Candidatus Microthrix parvicella Bio17-1: one gene and its partner. The protein of the gene in region 1 binds, or shares a complex with, the protein of each later gene. Links are inferred from orthologs where the notes say so. Each region holds a gene or a part of one and is shown on either strand. Other genes may lie near its edges. The genes, in order: secY and secA.

Region 1 (3,285 bases):
GTCGGGCTTGGCTACGGCAAGGCCAAAGAGGTGCCCCTGGCGATCCAGAAGGGCACCGAAGAGGCCAAGCGAACCCTCATCAAGGTGCCGATGGCCGGATCGACCATCGTTCACCCCATCATCGGTGAGCTGGGAGCCGGTCGGGTGATGTTGAAGCCCGCTGCACCAGGTACCGGTGTCATCGCCGGCGGTGCCGCCCGCGCAATTCTGGAAGAGGCGGGCATCGGAGACGTGCTCTGCAAGTCGCTCGGTTCGCCCAACTACATCAACGTGGCCCGGGCGACCATGAACGGGCTCACCAGCCTTCGTCGCCCCGACGAGATGGCCCGCCTCCGCGGCCTCGACCCCGAGGAGTTCATGCCCCCCGCCCTGTGGCGTGCGTGGCAGGAGTCCGAGCGGGGCCCCGATGCCGAGCCCACCGAGGTTCGATAATGGCCAAGATCAAAGTGACCCAGACACGGTCGTCCATCGGTTCGAAGCCCAAGCAGCGTGGTTCGCTCAGGGCGTTGGGGCTTGGGCGGATCGGAAAGTCCAATGTCTTGGAAGACACCCCGGACGCCCGGGGCCAGATCAACAAGGTTCCTCACCTCATCAGCGTCGAGGAGGATGACTCATGAAAATTCACGACCTTGAACCGGCACCCGGTTCCAAGCGCCGCTCCAAGCGGGTCGGTCGCGGCATCGGTGGCAAGGGCGGCAAGACCGCCGGCCGCGGCACCAAGGGCCAGCGGGCCCGCAACACCGTGCCCGTCGCCTTCGAGGGCGGCCAGTTGCCGCTGTTCCAGCGCCTGCCAAAGCTTCGCGGCTTCAACAACCCGTTCCGGGTGGAGTATCAGCCCATCAACCTCGATACCATCTCAGAGTGTGGGTTGGACGAGGTGACCCCCGAGACCCTGTTGGGCATCGGGCTGGTGGGTAAGGGCTCGCTGGTGAAGGTGTTGGGCCGTGGCGAGATCAGCCGCGCCGTCACCGTGAAGGCGCATGCGTTCTCCGCATCCGCCGAGGCGGCGATTATCGCAGCCGGCGGCAGCGTTGAGCGCCTCGACCTGCCCTACAGCGTGCGGCCCGCCTTCCACGGATCTGCCCACACCAACCGCTAAGCGGTACTGGAGCACCTGTGTTTTCGTCGCTGCGCAACCTTTTTAAGATTCCGGAACTTCGGAACAAGGTGCTTTTCACGCTGTTCATTCTGGCGTTGTACCGACTGGGGTCCTACATCCCGGCGCCGGGCATCGACCAGTCGGCAGTGGCGGCAATCAAGGCGCAGGCCGAACAGGGTGGTGTGCTCAGCTACCTCCAGTTGTTCTCGGGTAACGCACTCACACAGTTCGCCATCTTTGCGTTGGGCATCATGCCGTACATCACGGCATCGATCATTCTGCAGATCCTGGGCGTTGTGATCCCCAAGCTGGAGGAATGGCAACAGCAGGGGGCGGTGGGCCAGCGGAAGATCACGCAGTGGACCCGCTACGTCACCATCGGCATCGCCGTGTTGCAGTCGACCGGCTTTGTCTACCTCTTCCAGAACGGTGGCGGCGGGCTGAGTACCAACGAGAACATCTCGCTGGTGACCAACTTCAACCTGGGCACGCTCTCCCTCATCGTGGTGACGTTTACCGCAGGTACCGCACTGCTCATGTGGATGGGCGAACTGATCACTCAGCGCGGCATCGGAAACGGCATGTCGCTGATCATTTTCTGCTCGGTGGTGTCCAGCTTCCCGTCGGTTGGTGCCAGCCTGCGAGCTTCGAACGGCTGGTTTGCGGTTGCGTTGGTTGCCGTGGTCGCCGCCATCCTGCTGGTGTTCATCATCTACATCGAAAACGGCACCCGTAAGATCCCAGTGCAGTTTGCGAAGCGTCAGGTGGGCCGTCGTATGTATGGCGGACAGAGCACCTACATTCCGCTGAAGGTCAACCAGGCGGGCGTCATCCCGATCATCTTTGCGTCAGCGTTCCTGCAGATGCCGGTGCTGCTGGTGAACGTGCTGCCCCAGACCGACTGGGGCAACGCCATTCGAAAGTGGATCAACGACAACCTGGTGGCGGCGGCCTCGCCGATCTATCTGGGCATCTTCGGATTGTTGATCTTCGCATTCAGCTACTTCTACACGTCGATCGCGTTCGACCCGGTGCAACAGGCCGATCAGCTGCGCAAGCAGGGCGGCTTCATCCCCGGCATCAGGCCAGGCCCGCAGACCGAGCGTTACCTGGCCAAGGTGCTCAACCGGATTACCTTCCCGGGCGCCCTGTTCATCTCGTTCCTTGCGCTCGCCCCAACCATCATCATCATCATGATCGTGGGCAAGGCCAACTCGGGCATTGCCTTCTCGATCGGTGGAGCATCGCTCCTGATCGCCGTGGGTGTGGCCCTCGAACTGATGAAACAGATCGATGGCCAGTTGATGTTGCGCAACTACGAGGGCTTCCTCTCCGACAAGCCGGAGAAACACTGATGAGGTTGGTCATCTTTGGTCGCCAGGGTGCCGGTAAGGGCACGCAGTCGAAACTGCTCGCGTTGCACCTCGACGTGCCCCACATCTCCACAGGGGACATCTTCCGCGCCGCCATCTCCGCAGGATCCGAGATCGGCCTGGCGGCCAAGGCCATCATGGACCGCGGCGACCTGATTCCCGACGACGTGCTGCGCGGCATCGTCGCCGAACGCCTGGCGCAGCATGATGCCGCCAATGGTTGGTTGCTGGACGGGTTCCCCCGCACCCCGAAGCAGGCCACCGACCTTGATGAGATCGCGGATCCACCGTTGGACCTGGCCATCAACCTCGAGGTTCCCGAGGACGTCGTGGTGCAACGGATCGGCTCGCGCCGAGTGTGCGAGGCCTCCGGCCACATTTATACCGTCGGCGACCCCGCCGCGGATTCGGCCCGCTGCGAGATTGACGGTAGCCCGGTGGTTCAACGCGACGATGACACCGAGGAGGCGGTTCGGCACCGCCTGGCGCTTTACGCCCAACAGACCGAACCGCTGCTCGGTCGTTATGACCGCGCCGGCATGTTGGTGACCGTCGACGGCGTTGGAGATGTTGATGAGGTCGCACAGCGCGTGGCCTCCGCCGTCGAGGGGCGGAAGGCCACATGAGCACCTCGGTTTTGTCTCACCGCCGGTTGGGGATAAGATTGTCAGTCGGCTCGGGCGCTCTTCGAACTTCGCAGCACGGTATTGCACCGTATGCGCCCATTTCTCCGGTTTCCAACCCCACCCGGGGCGCTGGCCGTTGCCGCCGCCCACACCTCGCACTCGGCCGCAATGGTCGAGTCCCGTCCGT
Region 2 (3,569 bases), on another replicon or contig:
CGGCGCCCGCCAATCGAGCTCGCCGAGGATTTGATCAAGGCGAGCTGCTGGCAACGGCCACCGCGCGGGCAGCATCCGACCGACTGGGACAACGAATCCCATCTCGGGCGCTGTTGAGGCGTGAGCCGTCGGACCTCGGAGAATCTGGCCAAACCCCGGGACAAACGGGTCGAACCCGGGTTGAACGCCTGGTTGGACCGGTTCTGCGGCCCACCATGGCGGTGCCTCACCGTGTGGTCGTGATCGATGATGTCACCACCACGGGTACCAGCCTGGAGCGGGCGGCCATGGCGCTGCGTTCCGCCGGTGCCGGTGAGGTCTATGCCCTGTGCGTTGCTGCCACCCCTGTTGGCGCCACGGTCTCGAGGGTTGATGATGCCGATGATGGGGACCGAGCGAGGAGACCTGGGTCACCGCATCGGTAGACTTCTCGACGCTATGGGAATCCTTGACAAAATCCTCCACGCCGGTGAAGGCCGCAAGCTGCGCGCCCTGTCCGACCTCGTCCCTGATATCGGCGCACTCGAGCCGGAGATGGAGGCGTTGTCCGACGACGAACTCGCTGCCACCACCGCCGACTTCCGCAACCGCCTCAACAACGGGGAGCAGCTCGACAACCTGGTGATCGAGTCGTTCGCCGTCGTGCGGGAGACCGCACGCCGGGTGATCGGCCAACGGCACTACGACGTGCAGTTGATGGGTGGCGCAGCCCTGCACTTCGGTTGGATCGCAGAGATGAAGACCGGTGAGGGCAAGACCCTGGTCTCCACCCTGCCGGTGTACCTCAACGGACTGACCGGCAAGGGCGTCCACGTGGTGACGGTCAACGAGTACCTCGCCAAACGCGATGCCGAGTGGATGGGCCAGGTCCACGGCTTTCTCGGCCTCGACATTGGCATGGTGTTGCCGAATCAGAACGACCCGGTGCACAAGCGGGCACAGTATGCCTGCGACATCACCTATGGCACCAACAACGAGTTTGGTTTCGACTATCTGCGCGACAACATGGCGCTGTCCCGTGGCGAGCAGGTGCAGCGGGGGTTCAACTACTGCATCGTGGATGAGGTGGACTCGATCCTCATCGACGAGGCCAGGACGCCGCTGATCATCTCCGGGCAGGTCACCGACGCGGCCAAGCTGTACTACCGCTTCGCAGCGGTGGTGCGCGCGCTGAAGCGCGACGAGGACTACGAGGTGGACGAAGAGAAGCGGCAGGTGTCGCCCCTCGAACCCGGCATCGAAAAGGTGGAGAAGGCGCTGGGCGTCGAGAACCTGTACGACGACCCCACCGCCAACTTTGTGCACCAATTGACCGTGGCGCTGAAGGCCAAGGAGCTGTACCACCGCGATAAGGACTACCTGGTGTCGCAGGGCCAGGTGAAGATCGTCGACGAGTTCACCGGCCGTGTGCTGGAGGGCCGTCGCTGGTCTGAGGGCCTCCACCAGGCGGTCGAAGCCAAGGAGGGGGTGCGCATCAAGGAGGAAAACCAGACCTTGGCCACCGTCACCCTGCAGAACTACTTCCGCATGTACGAAAAGCTGGGCGGCATGACCGGTACTGCGGTCACCGAGGCTGCCGAGTTCATGGGTACCTATGGGCTGCAGGTGGTTCCGATTCCGACCCACAAGCCGCTCGCCCGAGCAGATGAGGGCGACCTGATCTTCAAGGGTGAGGCCGGCAAGTTTTCGGCGGTGGCCGACGACATCGAGGAGCGCATCGCCACCGGGCAGCCGGTGTTGGTGGGCACCGTCTCGGTGGAGAAGTCGGAGGTGCTTTCACGAGAACTTGAAAAGCGGGGCATCGCTCACGAGGTGCTCAACGCCAAGCAGCACACCCGTGAGGCCGAGGTGGTGGCACAGGCCGGCCGGCTCGGCGGGGTGACCGTGGCCACCAACATGGCCGGTCGAGGCGTGGACATCATCCTCGGTGGTAACCCCGAGGGCCTGGCCGAGCGTGATCTGGCAGGGAAGGAACTCGATCCTGACTCGGAGGAGGGCCAGGCCTTCCTGCAGGAGCGTGTCGACCATTGGGCCGCCGAGGTCAAGGCCGAGGGCGACAAGGTGCGTGAGCTGGGTGGCCTGTATGTGCTGGGCACCGAGCGACACGAAAGCCGCCGCATCGACAACCAGCTGCGCGGCCGTTCCGGCCGTCAGGGTGACCCGGGGGAGAGCCGCTTCTACCTGTCGCTCGAGGACGAGCTGATGCGCATCTTCGCCACCGGCGCCATCCAGTTCGTGATGGGTAAGGACTGGCCCGAGGACGTCCCGATCGAGGCCAAAATGGTCTCGAAGGCAATCGAGCGGGCCCAGAACACCGTGGAGACCCGCAACGGTGAGATCCGCAAGAACGTGCTGAAGTACGACGAGGTGATGAACGAACAGCGGAAGGTGATCTACCGCCGCCGTGACCAGGTGCTCGATGGCCTGGATCTCCGCGACGAGGCGCTTGAGGCACTGGCCGACGCCGTCGACACCTCGATCCGCACGTATTGCGTGTCGGAGTTCTCCGAGGAGTGGGACCTGAAGGGTCTGTTGGCTGAGATCGGCACGTTCTGGCCCACAGAGCTGACCGAGGATGCACTCGCGGCGGCCGTTTCCACCGATGAGGTGTACGACCTGTTGATGGGTGAGGCCAACGGGCAGTACCACGCCCGCGAGGAGAGCCTCGGCGAAGACACGATGCGCGATATTGAGCGTCAGGTGATGCTGCGCATCATCGACGCCCGCTGGCGTGACCACCTGCGCGAAATGGATCACTTGGAGGACGGCATCGGCCTGCGCGCCATGGGCCAGCGCGACCCGCTCACCGAGTGGCAGCGTGAGGGCTACGGGATGTTCGAGCAGCTGATCCACACGATTGCTCAAGAGTTCGTCAAGTACCTGATGCACGTCAACGTGGTGCGTGAAGAGCCCACAGAGGCACAGGTCGGCAACATCCAGACGCAGGGACCAAGCGACCCAAGCGACACCTCCGGCACCCCCAAGGTGGCCACGATGGCAAGCGGCGAAGGCGCCAACACTGCTCAGGAACAGGGCGAAGGTGCTGCGCAGGCAGAGCCGGAGCAGGCTCAGCCCGTGGTGAAGAGTGAGTGGGACAAGACACCTCGCAACGGTCCTTGCCCGTGCGGCAGCGGCAAGAAGTTCAAGAAGTGTCACGGGTCGCCCGCAGGCGCCGGCTGATGCCCGGGTTCCACCTCAGTTCAATCGATCAGCACATCGTGGCGGGAGGGTAGAGCCCCCGTGCAGGATCTCACCGACGCGCTTCGGAGACTGGCCGCTGAGCGAGATGAGGCGGCCGAGTATCTGCGCGTCGAAGAACTACGTCGACGCATGCCGCAGTTGGAGGTGGAGCTCGCACGGCCCGACCTGTGGGATGACGCCGAGACGGCCCAGAGCATCCAACGGGAGTTCGCCGAGGCAAGCGACGACCTGAAGCTGTTCGACCGCTTGGACAGCACACTCGACGACCTGATCACGCTGCATGAACTGGCGCGGGAGGAAGGCGACGAGTCGCTGGAAGGCGAGCTTCAGGCGGGCGTCGACACGCTGAGCGACGACTTTGCCAAGCT

What was found.
Region 2: the proteins of secY (region 1) and secA are in contact, whole or in part, in a crystal structure (PDB 3DIN), measured with the Thermotoga maritima proteins. The link is inferred for Candidatus Microthrix parvicella Bio17-1 from one-to-one orthologs. Residues at the interface, in WP_004081795.1 of Thermotoga maritima: Glu108, Gly109, Glu110, Glu111, Ala236, Glu237, Arg238, Arg239, Ile240, Thr241, Ile242, Gln243, Tyr244, Ala245, Arg246, Arg247, Val248, Thr249, Gly250, Arg251, Arg252, Val253, Tyr254, Gly256, Ala257, Ser258, Thr259, Tyr260, Leu261, Pro262; in WP_004082002.1 of Thermotoga maritima: Glu261, Ala262, Arg263, Lys300, Ala301, Arg302, Thr303, Ile304, Ile305, Leu323, Tyr324, Asp325, Pro326, Val329, Ser330, Tyr333, Ile336, Lys340, Phe345, Val349, Glu363, Phe364, Tyr374, Ser375, Gly376, Gly377, Glu393, Ile395, Thr482, Ser483.

The regions. Positions count from the first base shown.
Region 1 is NZ_AMPG01000006.1:12,093-15,377, forward strand. What follows is about bases 315-3,285. They hold secY (preprotein translocase subunit SecY), read left to right. Parts: upstream 315-1,116; coding sequence 1,117-2,454; downstream 2,455-3,285. Other genes in these bases: rpsE (30S ribosomal protein S5), read left to right, coding at 315-432; rpmD (50S ribosomal protein L30), read left to right, coding at 432-617; rplO (50S ribosomal protein L15), read left to right, coding at 614-1,099; MPARV_RS0117880 (adenylate kinase), read left to right, coding at 2,454-3,098. Outside these bases: more of rpsE, read left to right, coding at 1-314. UniProt on the Escherichia coli protein: The central subunit of the protein translocation channel SecYEG. Consists of two halves formed by TMs 1-5 and 6-10.
Region 2 is NZ_AMPG01000001.1:481,001-484,569, reverse strand. The notes cover bases 126-3,380. They hold secA (preprotein translocase subunit SecA), read left to right. Parts: upstream 126-438; coding sequence 439-3,180; downstream 3,181-3,380. Other genes in these bases: prfB (peptide chain release factor 2), read left to right, coding at 3,241-3,380; MPARV_RS22040 (ComF family protein), read left to right, coding at 126-425. Also shown: more of MPARV_RS22040, read left to right, coding at 1-125; more of prfB, read left to right, coding at 3,381-3,569. UniProt on the Escherichia coli protein: Required for protein export, interacts with the SecYEG preprotein conducting channel.